Regions from separate parts of the Clostridium sp. ETTB3 genome, predicted to be linked through region 2. Evidence: a T-box and tRNA genes for the amino acid it is inferred to sense, from the RefSeq annotation. Region 2 holds a T-box; the other holds one or more tRNA genes.

Region 1 (11,804 bases), 1.1 Mb from region 2:
AGGAGAGAATCCTAAGGCCGGCGGAAGAATTGCAGTTAAGGAACTAGGCAAATTGACCCCGTAAGTTCGCGAGAAGGGGTGCCTGCGAGAGCAGGCCGCAGAGAATAGGCCCAAGCAACTGTTTAGCAAAAACACAGGTCTCTGCTAAAGCGTAAGCTGATGTATAGGGGCTGACGCCTGCCCGGTGCTGGAAGGTTAAGGGGAACACTTAGCGCAAGCGAAGGTGTGAACTTAAGCCCCAGTAAACGGCGGCCGTAACTATAACGGTCCTAAGGTAGCGAAATTCCTTGTCAGGTAAGTTCTGACCCGCACGAATGGCGTAATGACTTGGGCACTGTCTCAACTGCAAATCCGGCGAAGTTGTAGTGCGAGTGAAGATGCTCGCTACCCGCGATTGGACGGAAAGACCCCGTAGAGCTTTACTGTAGCTTAGCATTGAATTCCGGTATTGTCTGTACAGGATAGGTGGGAGACTGGGAAACTAGGGCGTCAGCCTTAGTGGAGTCAACCTTGGGATACCACCCTGACAGTACTGGGGTTCTAACAGGACGCCATGAATCTGGTGACTGGACATTGTTAGGTGGGCAGTTTGACTGGGGCGGTCGCCTCCTAAAAAGTAACGGAGGCGCCCAAAGGTTCCCTCAGAACGGTCGGAAATCGTTCGTAGAGTGCAAAGGCAGAAGGGAGCCTGACTGCGAGACCTACAAGTCGAGCAGGGACGAAAGTCGGGCTTAGTGATCCGGTGGTACCTCGTGGGAGGGCCATCGCTCAACGGATAAAAGCTACCTCGGGGATAACAGGCTGATCTCCCCCAAGAGTCCACATCGACGGGGAGGTTTGGCACCTCGATGTCGGCTCGTCGCATCCTGGGGCTGTAGTAGGTCCCAAGGGTTGGGCTGTTCGCCCATTAAAGCGGCACGCGAGCTGGGTTCAGAACGTCGTGAGACAGTTCGGTCCCTATCCGTCGCGGGCGTAGGAAATTTGAGAGGAGCTGTCCTTAGTACGAGAGGACCGGGATGGACTGACCTCTGGTGCACCAGTTGTTCTGCCAAGAGCATGGCTGGGTAGCTAAGTCGGGAAGGGATAAACGCTGAAAGCATCTAAGCGTGAAGCCCCCCTCAAGATGAGATTTCCCATAGCATAAGCTAGTAAGACCCCTTGAAGAACACAAGGTTGATAGGTCAGAGGTGGAAGTGCGGTAACGTATGTAGCTGACTGATACTAATAGGTCGAGGGCTTGACCAATAATATAAAATAATTCATATGCAATTTTGAAAGAATAAATTATTTCAAAAATTAATAAGTAATATCTAGTGATGATGGCATAGAGGAAACACTCCTTCCCATTCCGAACAGGACAGTTAAGCTCTATAGCGTCGATGGTACTGCATGGGTGACCGTGTGGGAGAGTAGAACGTTGCTAGGTAATGTGGCTCGATAGCTCAGTCGGTAGAGCAGAGGACTGAAAATCCTCGTGTCCCTGGTTCGATTCCTGGTCGAGCCACCAGGTATGGCGCCATAGCCAAGTGGTAAGGCAGAGGTCTGCAAAACCTTTATTCCCCAGTTCAAATCTGGGTGGCGCCTCCAAAAAAACCTACAAGTTTTCTTGTAGGTTTTTTTTATTTTATATATAAGAAAATATAAAATTTTTGAAGTAATAAAATTAGTAATATAAATGAATTTTAAGATTTAGAACTATAAATTTGATATTACAAAGTATATGTAGATATATCTACTTGGGTTTTAATTTTTATAAGAAATAAATTACTAACAAAATTATTAACATAATAAATAAAGATATCCACAATTAAATTTAATTTAATTGTGGATATCTTTATAATTAAATCTTTATAATTAACTAAACATATCTTTTTTATATAAAATAAATGCAGTTATAAGTGTTAAAATAATTGTAAGAAATATAATTATAATAAATCCTTGTGGATTATCTTGAAGGGGTAAAGCTACATTCATTCCAAAAATTCCACCAATAATAGTTGGAATAGCCATTAATATGGTAACTGATGCAAGAACCTTCATAACTATATTAAGGTTATTTGATATAACAGAAGCAAAGAAATCCATTGTACTAGATAAAATGTTACTATATATATCAGTCATTTCTATGGCTTGTTTATTTTCGATAATTACATCCTCTAATACGTCTTGATCATCCTTGTATTTTTGCATTATATCCATTTTAAGCATTTTTTCTAAAGTTACTTCATTAGCTTTTAATGAAGTAGAGAAATAAACAAGTGATTTTTCTAATGAATGTAATTGAATTAATTCTCTATTTTTCATTGATTTATGTAATCTTTTTTCAATCATTACACTTTTTTTATCTATTTGTCTAAGATAAATTAAATAATAAGTAGAAATTCTATTTAAAATTTGTAATATAAATCTAGATTTTTTAAATGAAAAAAACGATTTAATTCTTCCATTTATGAAATCTGTCAGTATTCTACTATTTTTTAGACAAACAGTGATAATTTCTTTTTCAGAATGAATTATAGCTAAGGGATAAGTATCATAAGTTAGTGAATTATCCTCCATTTCAGTGAATGGAATATCTACAACTACTAATGTAAACCCATCTTCAACATCTATTCTAGAAGTTTCTTCATCATCAAGTGGAGCTCGTAAGAAATTTAGTGGAACACCAGTTTTTTTAGAAATTAATATTAATTCTTCTTCTGATGGTGCAACAATATTAATCCAACAACCATTTTCAATTGAATCTAATTGCTTTAATGATGAATTTGTTTCACTTATGCTTTTGTATATTTGAATCATAAATGTTACCTCTCTATTAAATAATAAATTCTATAATAGGATTATATCATAAAAAGTATTAGATTTTAAAAATATGATTATTTGTGATTAACAGTTAGATTAAATAAGATATTTTAATATATTAATTAAATAATCAATAAACTAGAGATATAAAAGAAAATATAAGCTTGTACTTTCTTTTATAAAATTAGTATAATCAAAATATTGTTAGAGAAAATAATATAGAAATATTTGGGGGATATAATTATGCATAAAGAAATTAAACGAGGGAAAAAAACAATTGCAATAATAGTTTCGTTATTAACTATTACTGTTACATTATATATATATCAATTTTTTAAAATTAATTTTGAGAAAAATATTGAAATTAAATATTGTGCAGAAGTTTTTCTTATTATAATAACATTAATAGTAGTATGTAAGCAAACTAGCAAGTGTAAGCTTTCTTATAAATATTGTATAATTTACGATAAACTAATAATAAATAAAATAAAAAGTAAAAATGAAGAAAATGTTGAAAGCGTTAAGATAAAAGATATACTTTATATTGGAGAAAAAAATAATGCTCCAAAAGAGTATAATAAATGTAAATGTGTAAAACATTATATTAGAAAATTTAATAATGAAAAAAAGTTATTATGTATATATAGAAAAAATGGAAAAGTATATAGGTTTGTTTTTGAACCAAGTGATACTTTAATTTCCCGAATTAAATCAGTAAATTAAAATTATAAATATAGATAAAATAAGGTAGTTATATTAATTTTTTATAGCTAGCTTATTTTTTTATTAAATTTAAATAAAATATTTATAGTAATAATAAGAAATTAGGTATAGAGATTAAATATAAGGGCAAGACTTAATAAAAAAGGAGGGATATATTTATGGAGATTAGTAATAAAGATATATGGAGAGATTCAAAGAAATATTGTATAATATGTGAGAATGAATGTATTGGAGATGGAATTCAAATAATCAATAATTTTATTTGTAATAAATGTATTGAAAGAATGAATTTAATAGACGTTGGTAGTGATGAATATGAGATTATAAAAAATAAAATTAAGAATTCTATAGCACATAAGATTATAAAAAATAAATAAATTAACTTTAAGATACTTGAAAGGATTGTAAGGATGGGTAAAGGAAAATTAATAATTATTGAATCAGGTTCAGATGCTAGTGGAAAAGCAACTCAATCACAAAGATTATATGAAAGATTAATTCAAGAAGGTAAGAAATGTTTAAAAATTACATTTCCTGATTATGATAGTGATTCATCAGCATTAGTTAAAATGTATTTGAATGGTGATTTTGGAAAAAATCCTAGTGCTGTCAATCCCTATATTTCATCAACTTTTTATGCTGCCGATAGATATGCATCTTATAAAACTAAATGGGGTGAATTTTATAACAATGGTGGAATAATTATAAGTGATAGATATACTACTTCTAATATGGTACATCAAGCAGCTAAATTAAAAGATGATGAAAAGGATAAGTATATTGAATGGTTATATGATTTAGAGTTTAATATCTATCAAATACCTAAACCAGATCATATAATATTTTTAGATGTAGAACCAGAAGTAAGTCAAGAACTTATGAAAAATAGAGCTAATAAGTTTACTGGTGGAGAAACAAAGGATATTCATGAAAGTAATAAAGAGTATCTAATAAATTCTTATAATAATTCATTATATATTGCAGAAAAATATAATTGGGATGTTATTAAATGTTGTAAGGATTCTAAACTTAGAAGTATTGAAGAAATAAGTAATGATATTTATGAAAAAGTAAAAAATTATATATAGATTTTGATTGGGTTGTTTAAAAAACAAATTATTTTAAGTTATAATTTTATTTTTTTACAATCCTTTTTTATTACAATATATTAATATTTAAAATAAATAGAAGATAACAGTAAATATTAATATAATATATTATTTAAATATAAAGTTTTAGTAACTTTTTATATATTTATGATAAAATATATAAGAAGAATTTATTAATGAATGGAGGTATATGGTATGAAATTAGTTTTAGCTATAGTACAAGATGATGATGCTATAGATTTAATTGAAGAATTAACAGATAAAGATTATAGAGTAACTAAATTAGCTACTACAGGTGGGTTTTTAAAATCAGGAAATACTACATTAATGATTGGTGTTGAAGAAAAGGAAGTTAAAAACCTTATTAATGTTATTGAAGATGTTTGTAAAAGAAGAAAAGAAATGGTTCCTACATCAACACCAAATACAATTGGCACAAATTCAGGAATGTATGTGCCTTATCCAATTGAAGTTGAAGTTGGTGGAGCTACAATATTTGTTTTAGATGTAGATCAATTTTATAAAGTTTAATTAAGTTGATTAGGAGGTGGCTGTATGAGGGACTTTATAGGACATGAAGCTTTAATTAATAATTTTAAACAGAGATGTTTAAAAAATACTCTTTCTCATGCACACCTCATTGCAGGAGAAGACGGAGTTGGAAAGGGTAAGTTAGCTAATATTTTAGCTAAGTTCATTTTAAATGGAGATTTAGATAGGGAATATGTAGATATTATTAATTATTCAAGTGAAAAATCATCATTTGGAGTAGATGATGTTAGAGATATAATAGAAGAAGTATATAAAAAACCATTTGAAAAAGATAAAAAGGTAATTATTATTCATGAGGGGAATAAGCTTACAATTCAAGCACAAAATACATTACTAAAAACTATAGAAGAACCTCCAAAAGGAGTTTACATAATAATATTATGTGAAAGTTTGGAATTGATTTTAGATACAATAAAATCTAGATGTGAAATTTATAAATTAAAGCCATTAACTAAAAGTGAATTATATGAATATATAAAAATTAAGAAGTTTAATTATGATGAAAATGAAATCAAATCAGCAATAGCTTTTAGTGAAGGGGTACCAGGTAGAATAGATAGGTATTTTAATGATGATAAATTAAGAGAGTTAAGAAACAATATTGTTATATTAATTAAAAATTTAAATAAAAATGATTTAGAAGATATATTGCAGCAAGAAGAAAGTTTTAGCAATTTAAAAAATGATAAAGAAGAAGTATTAAATATATTTGGATTATTTATAAGAGATATTTTAATAAACAAGGAAATTGAAAATGAGGAATTTATCATAAATAGTGATAAACTTGAAGATATAAAAGAACTTACTAAGGAAATGTCATTTAAAAAATTAAATAATATGATAAAGACAATAGAAGAAGCTCGAAGAAACATTAAAAGTAATGTTAGTTGGGGAATGACACTACGTGTAATGTTAATGGGCTTCATGGAGGGTTAAATATGATAAAGGTTGTAGGTGTAAGATTTAAAAAAGCTGGTAAGATATATTATTTTGATCCAGCTGATATGAATATACAAAAGGATACATATGTAGTAGTAGAAACTGCTAGAGGAATTGAATTTGGTGAATGTGTAATTGGAATAAAGGAAATAAATGAGAATGATATAGTTTCACCACTTAAAAGTGTATTAAGAATAGCAACTAATGAGGATATAGAAAAACATTTTAAAAACAAAGATAAGGAAAAAGATGCCTTTGATATATGTTTAAAGAAAATTCAAGAACATGGATTAACAATGAAACTTATAGATGTAGAATATACCTTTGATAATAATAAGGTTATTTTTTATTTCACAGCAGATGGAAGAGTTGATTTTAGAGATTTAGTTAAGGATTTAGCAACAATATTTAAGACTCGTATAGAGCTTAGACAAATTGGAGTGAGAGATGAAGCAAAAATGTTAGGTGGTCTTGGCCCTTGTGGAAGACCAATGTGTTGTTCAAGTTTTTTAGGAGATTTTGCATCTGTTTCAATTAAGATGGCAAAGGAACAAAATTTATCACTAAATCCAACTAAAATATCAGGTATTTGTGGAAGGCTTATGTGTTGTTTAAATTATGAACAAAGTACTTATGAAGATATAAGAAAGAGAATGCCTAAGGTTGGTTCAATAGTAAAAACTAGTGAGGGTACAGGGGAAGTATTCTCAAACAATATTGTTAAGGAAAGCATTAAAGTTAAACTTAAAAAGGGAGAAGAAGAAGTATTAGAAGAATTTAAAATTGATAATATTGAACTTATAAAAGGACATTATGAAGATTCTATTGATGATGATGATATAAAGTTAGAAGTTGAATCAGAAGAAGATAGAAAATTAATTAAGGATTTAATTAAAGGAAATTAGAAATAAAAATTAATAAATTAATTCACTGTATTTTTATAAATGATTTAAAAAATTTATTAAAATTTATTGAAAATTATAAAATTAATACAAAAATGTATTTATATGTTAAAAATTAACTTTAGCTTTAAAAAAAAAAGTAGGTATGATAAAATAATTATGTTATTAAAATATTGGGGAGGTGTTTTTAATGGCATATGCAATTAATGATTCATGTGTTAACTGTGGAGCTTGCGCAGCTGAATGTCCAGTTAACGCTATAAGCCAAGGAGATACTCAATTCGTTATTGATGCAGATACTTGTATCGATTGTGGAAACTGTGCAAATGTTTGTCCAGTAGGAGCTCCAGCTGAAGCTTAATTTAACCAAAAGGGTCATCAAATAGGATGACCCTTTTTTACGTATAAATCATTTATATAAGGATATAAAAATTTTAATTTATAAATATGTATAAAATATAAGTATTAAAAATTTAATTATTATTAAAATGATAGAGAAAGTTATAAATTAAATGAAATTTATAAAAAATAAGTAATAATTAAATAATTTAAATAAAAATACTAAATTTATGTAATAGACAGTGAAAAAAATTTTATATATAATTAAAGTCAAAGAAGGTCAAATAACGTTTAGGAAGGTGAAATTGTGGCAAGAATTTCAGATATAATAGCACAGTTTATAAATGACATGATAGAAGAGGAAGAAGATAAGGAGGTAATTATTCAAAGAAATGAGTTAGCAGATAAATTTAACTGTGCACCATCTCAAATAAATTATGTATTAACTACAAGATTTACATCTGAAAAGGGATATATGATTGAAAGTAGAAGAGGTGGTGGTGGCTATATTATAATTAGAAGAGTAAATTATACAAACAAGGAACAACAATTAGAAGCAATCAATAATGCAATAGGGGTTAGCTTAACTTATAATTCTGCAGTATTGCTTTTAGAGTATTTATGTGAAAAAGAATTAATTACGAAAAGGGAACTTGAAATTGTAAAAATATCAATTAACGATAGAACTTTAATATTAACAGAAGATAAAAATAAACTAAGAGCTGAGATACTTAAGGGTATTATAATGGTAATTTTATCATAATAATTATAGTAGAGTGATAAAAGTAGTAAAGGGTTGGGTCATATTTATAAAATTTTATATTAATCTATATTAGATTTTATTTGGAGGTGACACTGTGATTTTTGGGAGGTTTACAGAAAGAGCACAGGTTGTATTAATAGAAGCACAACAAGAATCTCAAAGTTTTAAACATGGGTATATTGGAACTGAGCATGTTTTATTAGGAATATTAAAGGAAAATGGGTATGCAGGTCAGCTTTTAACTAATAACGGAATTACTATAGATAAAGTAAAAAAAATGACTGAAGATTATTTAGGATTTGGTGATGATGAAATTTTAACAGGAGAAATGTTATTAACACCAAGAGCAAAGAGATTATTTGATGATAGTTTAGATATAGCAAGAAAATATGGGCATAGTTTTATAAATCCTGAACATATATTAATGGCGCTAATAAATGAAGGCGAAGGAGTAGCTTTTACTATTTTAACAAGCAGTAAGGCAGATTTTACTTTAATTAAACAAGAGTTAGATAAATATATTTCAGGAAATGAACTTAGAGAAAATAAGAAATCAATACAAAAAGAGAAAAAGCAAAATAAAACTCCTGTATTAGATCAATATAGTACTGATTTAACTCAAAATGCACAAGAAGGAAAACTTGATCCTGTAATAGGAAGAGAAGAGGAAACTCAAAGAGTTTTAGAAATATTATGTAGGAGAATAAAGAATAATCCTTGTTTAATTGGTGAACCAGGTGTAGGAAAAACAGCTATAATAGAAGGATTAGCACAAAAAATTGTAGCTGGAGATGTCCCTGAAAGTTTAAGAAGTAAAAGATTGTTAGTTTTAGATATTACATCTATGATTGCAGGAGCAAAATATAGAGGGGAATTTGAAGAAAGATTAAAGAAAGTAATGAATGAACTTAAGAATGAAGATGATATTATAATTTTCATTGATGAAATTCATACTATAGTTGGTGCTGGTGGTGCTGAAGGAGCTATTGATGCATCTAATATTTTGAAGCCTGCTTTAGCAAGGGGAGAAATAAAATGTATAGGTGCAACAACAATTGATGAATATAGAAAGCATATAGAAAAAGATGCAGCTTTAGAAAGAAGATTTCAAACTGTAAATGTTGAACCACCAACTAAAAAGGAAACAATAAATATTTTATTTGGATTAAGGGATAAATATGAATCACATCATAAAGTTAAAATTACAGATAGTGCATTATATATGGCTGTGGATTTAGCAGATAGATATATAACTGATAGATATATGCCAGATAAGGCAATTGACTTAATAGATGAAGCTGCAGCCAAGGTAAGAATTTCAAGACTAACTTTGCCACCAGAAATTAAACAAAAAGAATTAAATATTGAAAAAGTAATTAATGAAAAAGAAGATGCAATTAAAAATCAAGATTTTGAAAAAGCTGCTAGCTTGAGAGATAATGAAAGAATTTTAAAAGAAGATTTTGAAAAAATTAAAAATGAATGGAGAGCTCATAGTTGTACAGAAGTTCAAACAGTTGATGAAGATGATATTGCAAAGGTTGTTTCAATATGGACTAAAGTACCAGTAGAAAGATTAACTGAAAAAGAGTCAGATAAGTTATTACATTTAGAAGATATATTGAAAAAGAGAATAGTTGGTCAAGAAGAAGCTATAAAATCATTAACAAGGGCAGTTAAACGAGCTAGAGTTGGTCTTAAAAATCCAAATAGGCCAATTGGAACATTTATTTTTTGTGGACCAACTGGTGTTGGAAAAACAGAACTTTGCAATGTGTTAGCAGAAGTTATGTTTGGAAAAATGAGCAATTTAATTAGGATTGATATGTCTGAATATATGGAAAAACATTCTGTTTCAAGATTAATTGGTGCTCCTCCAGGATATGTTGGATATGAAGAAGGTGGTCAATTATCAGAAGCTGTAAGGAGAAAACCATATTCGGTTGTTTTATTAGATGAAATTGAAAAGGCACATCCAGATGTATTTAATATCTTATTGCAAATTATGGAGGATGGAAGATTAACAGATGGTAAAGGTAAAGTTATAGATTTTAAAAATACTATTGTTATTATGACATCTAATGTTGGTGCTCAAAAAATAAAAAATCAAAGAAAAGTTGGATTTGATACTAGCTTTAACGCAAATGAAGCAGAATATGAGAAAATAAAGGATATAGTATTAGAAGAATTAAAGGTAGCATTTAAGCCAGAATTTTTAAATAGGGTAGATGATATAATAGTATTTAATCAATTAAAAGAAGAAGATACACTAAAAATAGTAAATTTAATGTTAAATGATACTATAAGTAGGTTAAAAGAAAAAAATATTGATTTAATTTATGAAGAGGATTTAAATAAGTTTCTTATTAATAAAAATAAGAATCTTGAGTTTGGAGCAAGACCTTTAAGAGGAATAATTAATAGAGAAATAGTAGATAAATTAAGTGATGAATTGCTTAAGGGGGAAATAAAAGTTGGAGATAAACTAAAAGTTGAATGTAAAGATGAAATATTAGTTTTTTCTCATAGATAAAATTATAAAGAAAAAAGTAAGACTTTATTTAACTGCCACTTGTCAATTTGACAGGGTGCAGTTCATATTGTTCTTACTTTTTTTCTTTATAATTTATTTAATGTTGTCATCATGTATATTTTCATCTAAATTGGAATTAACAATCATATTTTCTATACAATCTAAAGTTGAATTATTAGCATAATTACTAGATAAGTTTTTAGGTTTATAGTCATTTAAAATATTTTTTGACTGAACTTTTTTTAAATAAGATTTATCTATCAAAATACCATCTCCTTAGGATTTATATGAATATTATTTCCAAATAATAAATAATTATGTATTATTTGCGAATAAAAATATTTTCAACTGGTATAGACAACTATATGTATATATAATATAATGAATTTGGGAGTGATAATTATGATAGATAAGAATAGTCCAATACCAGTGTATTATCAATTAAAAAATGATTTAATTAAAAAAATTGCTAGGGGAGTTTGGAAGGCTGGAGAATGTATAGCTAGTGAAAGAGAACTTTGTGAAATATATGAAGTCAGTAGGATGACAATAAGACAAGCAATTGGAGAATTAGTTCAAGAAGGTATCTTAGTTAGAAAAAAAGGAAAAGGTACTTTTGTATGTGAACAAAAAGTAAATCAAAAAGATATGATGAGTTTTACTGAAATGATTAAACAAAGTGGTAGAAAACTAAAAACTAATGTTGTTTATTTTAAAATCATAGATACTCCAGATGATATGCAAGATATTTTTGTGTTAGACAAGTTGTATAAAATAACAAGGCAAAGAATTGTAGATGGAGAATGTGTTGCACTAGAAACTGTATATATTCCAGTTGATTATTGTGGAAATATTAATGAAGAAATGTTAGAGGGCTCGTTATATAAAGTATTAGAAGGCTTTGGATATGTTATTAGTCATTCTAATTCATCTATAGTAGCAGTTAATTTAAATAGTGAAATGAGAATTTTATTAGAATGTGAAGAAAATACACCAATATTAAAAACAACAAGTAAAATATTTACTAATTCAAATAAATTGTTATTTTTAGAGGAAGCGTATTATAAATCAGATAAGTTTACATTACAAGTTAATATTTCAAGAAAGGAAGGAGAGATAATATGAAATTAATAACTGTTGAT
Region 2 (11,804 bases):
TAGAAAAATATTTTAGGTTTGCCAACTAAAATATTTTTCAAAGGAGGAGTCGTTAATGAACAACGACATAAGTAGTTTAGCAAATAGTAAATGAAATTGTAAATATCACATAGTATTTGCACCGAAGTATAGAAGACAAATAATATATGTAAAGATAAAATCTGATATTGGAATAATATTAAGAAAGTTATGTGAACAAAAAGGTGTTGAAATAATAGAGGCAAATGCTTGTAAAGATCATATTCATATGTTGGTTAGTATTCCACCTAAATTGAGCGTAGCTCAATTTATGGGATATCTTAAAGTAAAGAGTTCACTTATGATTTTTGATAGACATGCAAATATGAAGTATAAATATGGAAACAGGAAGTTCTGGTGTACAGGATATTATGTAGATACTGTTGGGCGTAATAAAAAAGTTATAGAAGAGTATATAAAAAATCAAATTCAAGAAGATATTGCATATGAGCAAATAAGCTTGAAAGAATACATTGACCCGTTTACGGGTTAGCCGGTAGAAAAAAGCAAAAAATAAAACCCATTCAGGGGTAGTTAGTGGCAATATGCAGTTGACAAACTTTTCAACGTACGATTAGCACAGCCAGCAACAAAACCTTTCAGGCGCAGAGCAAGGGTGGTCATGATTAACAAAAATGAGCTGTGCACTAATTATTTAGTTCGACAGCCCCTTATTAATTTATTAAATATTTTTGGTATATGATTTTAAATGTTAGAAAGGCGCCACCCAGATTTGAACTGGGGAATAAAGGTTTTGCAGACCTCTGCCTTACCACTTGGCTATAGCGCCAAATTTGTTTATATTTATATATATGTGAATTTAGAAAAAATATTCATAAAAAATTTAATTTATTAAAAGAATAAAATATAAATAATATTCAACAAATCTATATTATAAACGTAATATATAGGAGGTTATAAAAGTAATAAACTACCTCTATCAAAAAGTTTACTATCACGTAAATAAATAGGCTTAATATCATATTTGTATAAAAATTTTTTTACTTCATCACAAAAGGCGTATTTTTCTAATGAACCAAAAAACGCCATGGAATTAGAAGAAATCATTCCTCCTACACCTCCGATAAACCCATAATTTAATCCTGGAAGTTCAATATCTCCAAATGGAATTAATAATACATCAAAATTTTCTTTTATTAATGTTTTATAAATTCCCATATCGCTAGTAATAACAACCTTTTCTCTAAGTGGTAAAATAGAACATTTTGAATATCCTTGTTTTATATGAATTTGTTTTTTAGTTTTGCAATAGTTTATGATTTCTTTATCAGTAAAATTTAAATTATGTATTAAATAATTTGGGGTAATATAAGCATTTAAAGAGATATTTTCTGGATAATTTTTATTTAATGAATTGAAACTATTTATAAAATTAATTTCTTTTTCTTGAAGTATTTTTTTAAAATTATTATCAATATCTTTATTTAAAATTATTGTTTTAGTATCTGAATTTAAAATATTTAATTGAATATCAACATGACCATTAATTGCAGGATAAAGGTTATTATTACAAGGAACTTTTATTACATCAATATTTAAATTTTTTAAGGAATTTATTTCTTCATTTGAAGTTCTATAATCTATAAAAGCAATCATAATTTTTCTCCTTATACAAGTGTATTTATTATAAGATATAAAATATTTATAAAAAAATCAATATTTTATAATAAGTGTACATGTAACTTAGTATATAGAAAAAAAATTAATACATACTAATATTAAGAAAGGAGTGAAATCCATGTTTATAATGAAAGTAGTGCATAATAATGAGATAGAATTAGTGCGTGAGTTGCAAGAACTAAGAGAATTATTAAAAAAGAAAAATATAACTATAGGTCTTGTGGAGAGCAAAGAAGGCAGTTCTCACTTAGTAAAGATTATGTGCGATGAAGAAGGTTATAGTGAGAAAGTAAAAAGAATGATATATTTATATATAAGTAATATTTTATATAATATAGTAATTGAAAAATATAGAAAAAAGGAACTTTTTAATTTTTTAACTGAAACATATTTTTTTCTAAAGCAAGAAGAAATATTAGAAGTTGAAGAAATGATTATGAAAGTTTTAAGAAGTGAAGAAAATTTAAAAGATGAAAAAATGATTTTTTGTATAAGTAAAATAAATTCTATTATTGAAAAAATAAAGACTTGTTTAGAAGAAAATGAAGAAATAAACATACAAGGATTTATTACTTTTAGAATGAAAGAATTAAGAGAAGATATAGAAGAAATAATAGATAAAGTTGTAGAAGAATACATGGTTGAAAAGGAATACAGGGAGTTTGTAAAGTTACTAAAATATTTTGTAGATATACAGGAAAGTAAAATTGAAAAAATTAATATTTATATCCATAAGGGTGGTGGATATGAATTAAAAGATGGATATGGAAATGATATTTTTAATGAATTTATGAAAGAATTAGCTGAATGTAAAGTTGATACTGAAGCTAAAATGGAAGATATTATAATTAGTGGATTAATAACTAATGCACCAAAACAAGTTATAATTCATCATAAAGAAAATTGCTTAAATACAGAGTTTATAGATACTATAGTAAATGTATTTGGGGATAGAGTGTTTTATTGCGCTGGATGTGCAAATTGTGAAAGTACAAAATTAAAAAATATAAAGTTAAATAATTAATTTGAAAATTTAGGGTTGTATTATTTAATAATCAACCCTTTTATCATGTAAATTTAATTTATATTAAAATAATAAAAAATTATAGGAATATTGATATAATTATACTTTAATAAAGATAAAATTTAAGATGGAATAACTATGAAAAAGCATTTAAAGGTGGTAAAATACATGGTGAACTTTTAAACATAAAACAAAATAAAAAAGTCCAAAATAGTAACATAATATTTTATTAAATTAGGAGGTGAGACAATGAACTGGAATCTTAAAAAATATATAAAGTTAAGGGGAGTTCAAATATTAGCTTTAGGGTTTGTAGTGATAATTTTAATAGGAACAATATTATTGACTTTACCAATATCTACAGCAAGTGGGGAAAGTACTAGTTTTTTAGATGCACTTTTTACAGCAACTTCTGCAGTATGTGTAACAGGATTAATAGTAGTTGATACTGGGAGTTATTGGAATATGTTTGGGCAAACAATTATAATGATATTAATAGAAATTGGTGGTTTAGGATTTATGTCTTTTACTACATTAATAGCAATTATTTTAGGGAAAAAGATTACATTAAGAGAAAGATTAATTTTACAAGATGCAATGAATACTTTTAACATTCAAGGGTTAGTAAAAATGGTTAAGTATGTTTTGGTATTTACGGTATCAGTTCAATTTTTTGGGGCATTATTATTATCAACTCAATTTATTCCAGAGTTTGGTTTTGGGAAAGGGGCTTTTTATAGCTTGTTTCATTCTATTTCAGCTTTTTGTAATGCTGGATTTGACGTATTAGGAAAAGGAAATAGTTTAATATCTTTTAATACAAATGTAGTAGTTATTATGGTACTTTCTATTTTAATAATAATTGGAGGATTAGGATTTACTGTTTGGAGTGAACTATACACATGCAAAAGCATAAGAAGAGTTTCTATTCATTCTAAAATGGTTTTATTAATAACAACAGGATTGGTAGTTGGTGGAACACTTTTAATGTTTTTATTTGAACATAATAATCCACAAACTATATCAAAAATGTCATTTATAAATAAACTGACAAATTCATTTTTTGCATCTGTAACACCACGTACCGCAGGATTTAATAGTATTTCAACAAGTGGTATGACTACAGCAGGTCAGTTTTTAACTATTATTTTAATGTTTATAGGTGGTTCTCCAGGCTCTACAGCTGGAGGAATTAAAACAACTACAATAGGAGTTTTAATTGTAACTGTAGTTTCTGTTATAAGAGGTAGAGAAGATTCTGAAGTATTTAAAAGAAGATTTAGTAAAGATTTAGTATATAAAGCATTTACATTATTATTTATAGGATTTACATTAGTAGTCATAGTAACAATGTTATTATCTTATACAGAAAAGGGTACAACATTTATGTCTATATTTTATGAAACAATTTCAGCTTTTGGAACTGCAGGATTAACATTAGGATTAACACCTGATTTAAGTAATATAGGACGAATCTTAATTATAATTATGATGTATTTAGGAAGAGTTGGCCCTTTAACAGTTGTGTTATCACTCACAAGAAAAAAGGAAAAATCTGGTGTGAAATATCCAGAAGGAAAAATTTTAATAGGTTAGGGGAAGAAATATGGCAAATACTAAACAATTTGTAGTTATTGGATTAGGGAGATTTGGAGAATCTGTTGCAAAGACTTTGTATTCATTAGGACATGAGGTTTTAGCAATAGATATGGATGAGGATTCTGTTCAAGAAATAGCAGATAATGTAACACATGCAGTTCAAATGGATGCAACAGATGAAAGTGCATTAAAGACTTTAGGTTTAAGAAATTTTGATGTTGCGGTTGTAACTATTGGTTCTAATATACAAGCTAGTGTAATGATTACTCTTTTAGTTAAAGAACTAGGTGTAAAGTATATAATTGCAAAGGGGCAAAGTGATTTACATGCAAAAGTATTATATAAAATTGGGGCAGATAGAGTAGTATTACCTGAAAAAGATATGGGTGTTAGAGTTGCTCATAACTTGGTATCAGCAAGTATTTTAGACTTTATAGAATTATCTCCAGATTATAGCATTATGGAATTAAGAGTACTTAATGAATGGGATGGAAAGAGCTTAAAAGAACTAAAGCTTAGAAGTAGATATGGAATTAATATTATGGCTATTAAAAAAGGTGAGAGTATAGATATATCACCAAAAGCAGAAGATATATTATCAGCCGATGATATAATTGTGGCAATTGGCTCAGCAGATGATTTAAGTAATTTAGAAGATATGTTAGTAAAGAAAAAATAAGAGGTATAACGTTGATAATCATTGAAAGTAAAGACAACACATTATTTAAAAATACAAAAAAATTAAAAGAAAGACGATATAGAACTAAGGAAAATAAATATATAATTGAGGGATTTAGGTTAGTTCAAGAAGCATTTAAGGCACAGTGTAATATAGAATATTTAATTGTAAATGAACATGGAAAAGATAAAATTAATGATTATTTAGAAGAGTATTTGGATAACATTAAAATATATCAATTAAAAGATGAATTATTTTCACAAGTAGTTTCTACAGAAAATCCTCAAGGCATTATTGCTGTGGTAAATATAAATAATTCAGCAAATAATATAGATGGTGATTTTTATTTATTATGTGATAAGGTTCAAGATCCAGGAAATTTAGGAACAATTATTAGAACAGCTCATGCAGCTGGGGTAAATGGAATAATATTAACAAAAGGTACTGTAGATATATACAATGACAAAACAATAAGATCTACAATGGGATCAATTTTTTATGTTCCTATAATTTATGATAATGACTTAAGCTTTTTAATGAATCTTAAAAGTGAAGGATTTAGTTTAGTAGCAACTTCTTTAGAAGAATCAAAAAACTTTTTTGATGAAGATTTAAGTGGAAAAGTAATCTTATCGGTAGGAAATGAAGGTAATGGAATAAGTAATGAAATATTTGATTTAGCTGATAAAAAGGTTAAAATTCCAATGCCTGGGGGAGCAGAGTCTTTAAATGTTGGTGTTGCTACATCAATTATATTGTTTGAAAAAGTAAGACAAAGACTTTGTAAAAATTAATTTAAAACTAGGTATTGAAAAACAACTTAGTTATTTGTATAATAAGTTGTAAATAAATATTTAAAAACTGTGAATGAGAAAGTAAATTTGATAAAATGTCCAGGGAAAAAAGGCCATAGACTGTAAGCCTTTTTACATGAAGTCTTATTGAAGTTCACTCAGGAGTTCTAGCTATGAAGTTGTAGTAGTAGTTAGCGGTAAAACCGTTATTTAATAAAGCTGGATATGAATAAATTTTCATATCAATTAGGGTGGTAACGCGGATATTCCGTCCCTTTGTGGACTGAGTATCCTTTTTTTTATGGGAAATTTTAAAAAAGTATTAAAATAAATAAACCCATTAAAATTTTATTAAAAATAAGAAGGGAGAATAAAAATGCAAGAAAAATTATTAGCAATTAAAGAAGCTGCTTTTAATGAAATAGCTACTGCTGAAAATAGTGGAGCTTTAGAAGAAATAAGAGTTAAATATCTTGGTAAAAAAGGTGAACTTACTACTATATTAAGAGGAATGGGTTCATTATCACCAGAAGAAAGACCAGTAGTAGGTAAATTAGTTAATGAAGCAAAAGGTGAAGTTGAAGCAAAGTTAGAAGAGGTTGGAACTGCAATTAAAACTAAAGAAAAAAATGCTAAGCTTGCAAGTGAAGTAATTGATATATCTCTTCCAGGGAAAAAGCAAGTTATAGGAAAAAGACATCCTTTAGATTTAACATTAGAAAGAATGAAGGAAATATTTATCTCAATGGGATTTAGCATAGAAGATGGACCAGAAGTTGAGCTTGATCATTATAATTTTGAAGCTTTAAATATACCAAAGGATCATCCAGCTAGAAGTGAGCAAGATACATTCTATATTAATGATAATATAGTTTTAAGAACTCAAACTTCACCAATACAAATTAGAACAATGGAAAATCAGGAACCACCAATAAAGATGATATCTCCTGGTAAGGTTTATAGATCAGATGCTGTAGATGCTACACATTCACCAATATTTTATCAAATGGAAGGATTAGTAATTGATAAAGGGGTTACTTTTGCAGATTTAAAAGGGACTTTAGAGTTGTTTGCTAAAAAGATGTTTGGAGATACGGTTGTAACTAAATTTAGACCACACCATTTTCCATTTACTGAACCATCAGCTGAAATGGATGCAACTTGTTTTGTTTGTGAAGGAAAAGGATGCAGAGTTTGTAAGGGAAGCGGTTGGATTGAAATTTTAGGTTGTGGAATGGTACATCCTAACGTTTTAAGAAATTGTGGAATAGACCCTGAAGTTTACAGCGGATTTGCTTTTGGATTTGGTGTAGATAGAATGGTTATGCTTAAGTATGGTATTGATGATATAAGAGCATTATACGAAAGTGATATGAGATTTTTAAATCAGTTTTAATTAGGAGGTAAATAAAATGAAAATACCATATAGTTGGTTAAAGGACTACGCTGAAGTTAACGTAGATCCACATACATTAGGAGATAAATTAACTCTTTCGGGTTCAGCTTTAGAAGAGGTTATAATACAAGGAGATAACATAAAAAATGTTGTTACTTGCAAGATTAAGAAGATAGAAAAACATCCAGATGCTGATAGATTAAGTGTTTGTCAAGTTGATATAGGTACAGAAGAGATACAAATAGTTACAGCAGCAACTAACATGAAAGAGCAAGATATAGTACCAGTAGCTTTACATAAGTCTATTTTAGCTGATGGAACTGAAATAAAAAAGGGTAAAATGAGAGGGGTAGTTTCTAATGGAATGTTCTGTTCTGAAGAGGAATTGGGAATAGCTGGAGATGAGCCTGTTCATGGATTAATGATTTTACCTGCTGATGCTCCTATAGGAATGGATATTAAAGAATATTTAGGATTAAATAAGGCTATATTAGATTTTGAAATAACATCTAATAGACCAGATTGTTTAAGTATTGTTGGTATGGCTAGAGAAACTGCTGCAACATTAAGAACATCTTATAAAATGCCAAACTTAAATTACGAAGCTAAATGTTCATCAAACATTAATGATGAATTAAAAGTGGAAGTTAAAGATGAATTATGTAGAAGATATATGGCTAAGGGTGTAAAAAATGTTAAGGTTAAGCCATCACCAGGATGGATGCAAGAAAGACTTTTAGAAGCTGGAGTTAGACCTATAAATAATATAGTTGACATAACTAACTTTGTAATGTTAGAACTTGGTCAACCAATGCACGCATTTGATGCAAGACAAATAGAAAGCAAAACAATAGTTGTTGAAAGAGCTTTAGATGGTGAGAAGTTTACAACTTTAGATGAAATAGAAAGAGAATTAGATTCAAGTATATTAATGATAAAAGATGGTTCTAAATCTGTTGCTATAGCTGGAATAATGGGTGGATTAAATTCAGAAATTCAAGATGATACTACAGAAGTAATATTTGAATCTGCAAACTTTGAAGGAACTAATATAAGAGTTAGCTCTAAAAAGTTAAACTTAAGATCAGAAAGTTCTTCAAGATTTGATAAAGATATAGATCCAAACTTAGCTAAACTTGCAATAGATAGAGCTTGTGCATTAATTTGTGAATTAGGTTGCGGTGAAGTTATGGAAGGAACTATAGATGTTTATAATTCTGTAAAAGAAGAAAGCTCTATAACTGTAGATTCTAAATGGATAAATAAATTCTTAGGTACAGATATATCTAAGGAGGAAATGAAGGAAGCTTTAGATTCATTAGATTTAAAAACAAAATTAAATGGTAATGATTTAAATATAACTATTCCAACATTTAGAATTGATATTGCTATAAAAGAAGATATAGCTGAAGAAGTTGCTAGAATATATGGATATGATAAAATACCAACTACTATATTTAAGGTTGCAACTGAAAGAGAACCTAAATATAAGAATGATATATTAACTGATGTAGTTATTGAAACAATGATAGGAAGTGGTGTAAACCAATCAATAAGCTATTCATTTGTATCACCTAAGGTATTTGATAAGGTAAATATACCAGCAGATAGTAAATTAAGAAATGTAGTTAAAATTAAAAATCCTTTAGGTGAAGATTATAGTGTTATGAGAACAACGACTTTACCTTCAATAATGGAATCTTTAGGAAGAAATTATTCAAGAAATAATGATTATGTAAGATTATTTGAAATTGGTAGAACTTATATTCCAAATGAAGATCAAACTAAATTACCAACAGAAAAGAATGTTTTAACTATTGGTATTTATGGTGATTGTGATTATTTAGACCTTAAGGGAATAGTTGAAAATGTAATTGATGGATTAGGAATAACTAAGGCTAAATATGTTAGAGAAAGTGAAAATCCAAGCTATCATCCAGGTAAAACAGCTTCTCTTATGGTAAGAAATAAGAAAGTTGGTGTATTTGGTGAAATACATCCAGATGTAACTGAAAGCTATGGAATAGATGTTGATTGTTATGTTGCAGAACTTGATTTAGATGCTTTATTTGAAGCTTCAAGTACTACAAAAACATATAAGCCTCTTCCAAAATTCCCAGCAGTAACAAGAGATATAGCTTTATTATGTGATGATTCTATATTAGTTGCTGAAATAGAAGAAACTATAAGAAAAGCAGGTGGAAACTTAGTAGAAAAAGTTCAATTATTTGATATCTACAAAGGTGCACAAATACCAGAAGGTAAAAAGTCAATAGCTTATGCAATTGCATATAGAGATGAAAAGAAAACTTTAGAAGATAAAGATATAGCTAAGGTTCATGATAAGATTCTTAAAGCTTTAGAGCATAAATTAGGTGCTGTTTTAAGATAATATTTTAATTTAAAGGGAAGCCAAGTATTGGCTTCCTTTTAAATTATTATTAATGATTTTTTTAATAAATATATTGGATGATATGAAAGTTTGGATTTCCTTAATCCAGGATAGCCACAATCTTCTTCTCTATTAATATATTTTGTACTTCTAAATTCCTTGTTTATAAACTCCCTGTTTATAAATGCATAAATTCCCTTATATTTAATATCACATCTTTCAATATGAATTATTGCAGTATCATTAAGAATTTCACCAATTGAAAAACCAGCAAGGTTATTATTCACATATACTGCTATAGTTTTTAAATTTAAAAAATCTAAATTATAAAGCAAGTTTGTTATTTCTTTAGTTTCGCAAAGTAATTCTTCACAAAGTATATTTTTATTTTTATGCCATTTTTTTAATAAATTTAAACAATCTAATATAGATTTTTCATCATTTATTGATTTAATAGTATAATTGTAAGAATTAATAAATGAATTATAATGATTTTTCTTTTTATGGTATTTTTCACCAGATAAATTTAATAATTTATCTGTAGAATAAATATATTCAAAATTATCCCTATCTTGAGTTATTTTAAAACTTAAGTCAGTATAATTTTGCAAATCATTAATAAAATTATCCTCAATATCTCCAAAAAGATAGATGTTGTTATTAGTTGATAATTTTTTTAAAGTAAATATTAAATTATTTAATTTATCTTTTTCATAGCCTAAAGGCATCATGAAAAATTCTCCATTCTGAGTTTCTTTTTTTATTATTAAGCAATTATTTATAATAGAATATTCAATTTTGCAAAAATCTTTCCATAAATAAAGAGTTGTAAAAGAATATTCATAGGATTTATTATTAATTTTGCATAAATATTTTTCAAATAAATACCTATCATTTAAATCAATGTTTTTAAAGTACTCCAATTTATCATCTCCTAGTTAATAAGAAAGAAAAACTATATATAATATTTTATTTTTAGTATTAAAAGATGTGTATAATAAAATGTATTAAAAGAAATTCTGTAATTAATTTTAACTATAAGAATATAATTTTATGAATAATAAATTTATGAAAGGTTAAGTAAAATGAAATTACGAAATTTGCTCTTAGATTTATCAAAAGATGATATATTAAAATTAATATCTATGCAAGATAAAACTATTATTAAGTCTCTTGAACTAGAAGATTTAATAAAGGTAAGTGGAAGTTATAAATTGATGGGAATGAATATTGACTTTAATGGAACAATGAGTATTAATAGCTTTAAAAATAATATTATTTTTATAACTATTAATAATTTTAAGATATCTAATAAAGCAACAAGTAATCCATTAGTTAAAGGGTCATTAGCAATTTTGAGAAAATCAATTAATGATATTGAAGGAATGAGTTTAAAAAATAAGGAACTTACTATTGATATAGAAAAGATAGTAAAAGTATATTGTACAGATACCTATGGAATAAAACTTGAAAAATTAGATATTAGTACATTAACAACTAAAAATGGAGTATTAGAATTTGGAATAAATTTATTAGAATTAAATTTAAATAATTTGAAGGTACAAAATTAATGAATTAAAGATTATATTTTTTATTATTTTTTAATAATAAATATAATCTTTTTTTTAAGAAATATAATGAATAAGTCTAATATCTTTAATATTAAAGATTCATATGATATTATTACCATGTAACTGATTTATTTGAAATATTAAGAAAATATTATATAAAAAGTTTACAATAATAAATCTTATAAATAATATATTTATTTAGGAAATATTTTGAGAAAGTATTCCATTTTTTTCTTTTAGTAAGATAAATAATTTTTGGGATAAATGGAGAATATAAAATATGTATCGATAAGAAGTGGATGTGATATATATGAAGTTTTTAAAATTTATGCTTATATTTATTCCAATTAGTATTATAGGAAAATTTATGCACTTTTCACCAGCAGTTATGTTTATATTAGCAGCTCTTTCTATTATACCATTAGCTGGATTAATGGGAGAAGGTACAGAAGAAATTTCTTTTTATGCTGGACCTAAAATAGGAGGCTTTTTAAATGCAACATTTGGTAATGCTACAGAATTAATAATTTCATTTTTTGCTTTAAAACAAGGGTTGTTTGAAGTTGTAAAATCATCAATAGCTGGGTCTATTATAGGCAATATTTTATTAGTATTAGGTGCAAGTATGCTATGTGGAGGAATAAAGCATAAAACTCAAAAATTTAATAAAAATGTAGTTGAAGTTACTTC

Evidence for each region. A T-box is a leader RNA that pairs with one kind of tRNA and senses whether it is charged. The one in region 2 lies ahead of pheS (phenylalanine--tRNA ligase subunit alpha), so its partner is inferred to be a tRNA-Phe.
Region 1: it has a tRNA-Phe gene. The T-box ahead of pheS (phenylalanine--tRNA ligase subunit alpha) is inferred to sense a tRNA for this amino acid. The anticodon was not compared.

What each region holds. Positions count from the first base shown of each region.
Region 1 is NZ_CP199832.1:175,429-187,232, forward strand. Features, by position in the region: rRNA gene ACUN06_RS00825 (23S ribosomal RNA) at 1-1,245, shown strand, start outside; rRNA gene rrf (5S ribosomal RNA) at 1,310-1,426, shown strand; tRNA gene ACUN06_RS00835 (tRNA-Phe) at 1,432-1,507, shown strand; tRNA gene ACUN06_RS00840 (tRNA-Cys) at 1,513-1,587, shown strand; gene ACUN06_RS00845 (magnesium transporter CorA family protein) at 1,855-2,799, opposite strand; gene ACUN06_RS00850 (hypothetical protein) at 3,046-3,525, shown strand; gene ACUN06_RS00855 (sigma factor G inhibitor Gin) at 3,684-3,902, shown strand; gene ACUN06_RS00860 (dTMP kinase) at 3,936-4,613, shown strand; gene ACUN06_RS00865 (cyclic-di-AMP receptor) at 4,830-5,165, shown strand; gene ACUN06_RS00870 (DNA polymerase III subunit delta') at 5,190-6,122, shown strand; gene ACUN06_RS00875 (PSP1 domain-containing protein) at 6,125-7,030, shown strand; gene ACUN06_RS00880 (DUF362 domain-containing protein) at 7,218-7,388, shown strand; gene ACUN06_RS00885 (CtsR family transcriptional regulator) at 7,674-8,129, shown strand; gene ACUN06_RS00890 (ATP-dependent Clp protease ATP-binding subunit) at 8,224-10,662, shown strand; gene ACUN06_RS00895 (hypothetical protein) at 10,756-10,926, opposite strand; gene ACUN06_RS00900 (GntR family transcriptional regulator) at 11,065-11,787, shown strand; gene nagB (glucosamine-6-phosphate deaminase) at 11,784-11,804, shown strand, end outside.
Region 2 is NZ_CP199832.1:1,316,570-1,328,373, forward strand. Features, by position in the region: partial or broken gene tnpA (IS200/IS605 family transposase) at 56-511, shown strand; tRNA gene ACUN06_RS06440 (tRNA-Cys) at 737-808, opposite strand; gene ACUN06_RS06445 (DUF6873 family GME fold protein) at 934-1,635, opposite strand; gene ytxC (putative sporulation protein YtxC) at 1,778-2,683, shown strand; gene ACUN06_RS06455 (TrkH family potassium uptake protein) at 2,933-4,279, shown strand; gene ACUN06_RS06460 (potassium channel family protein) at 4,290-4,961, shown strand; gene ACUN06_RS06465 (TrmH family RNA methyltransferase) at 4,973-5,755, shown strand; T-box leader at 5,816-6,034, shown strand; gene pheS (phenylalanine--tRNA ligase subunit alpha) at 6,132-7,151, shown strand; gene pheT (phenylalanine--tRNA ligase subunit beta) at 7,168-9,543, shown strand; gene ACUN06_RS06480 (DUF2156 domain-containing protein) at 9,582-10,466, opposite strand; gene ACUN06_RS06485 (hypothetical protein) at 10,629-11,114, shown strand; gene cax (calcium/proton exchanger) at 11,425-11,804, shown strand, end outside.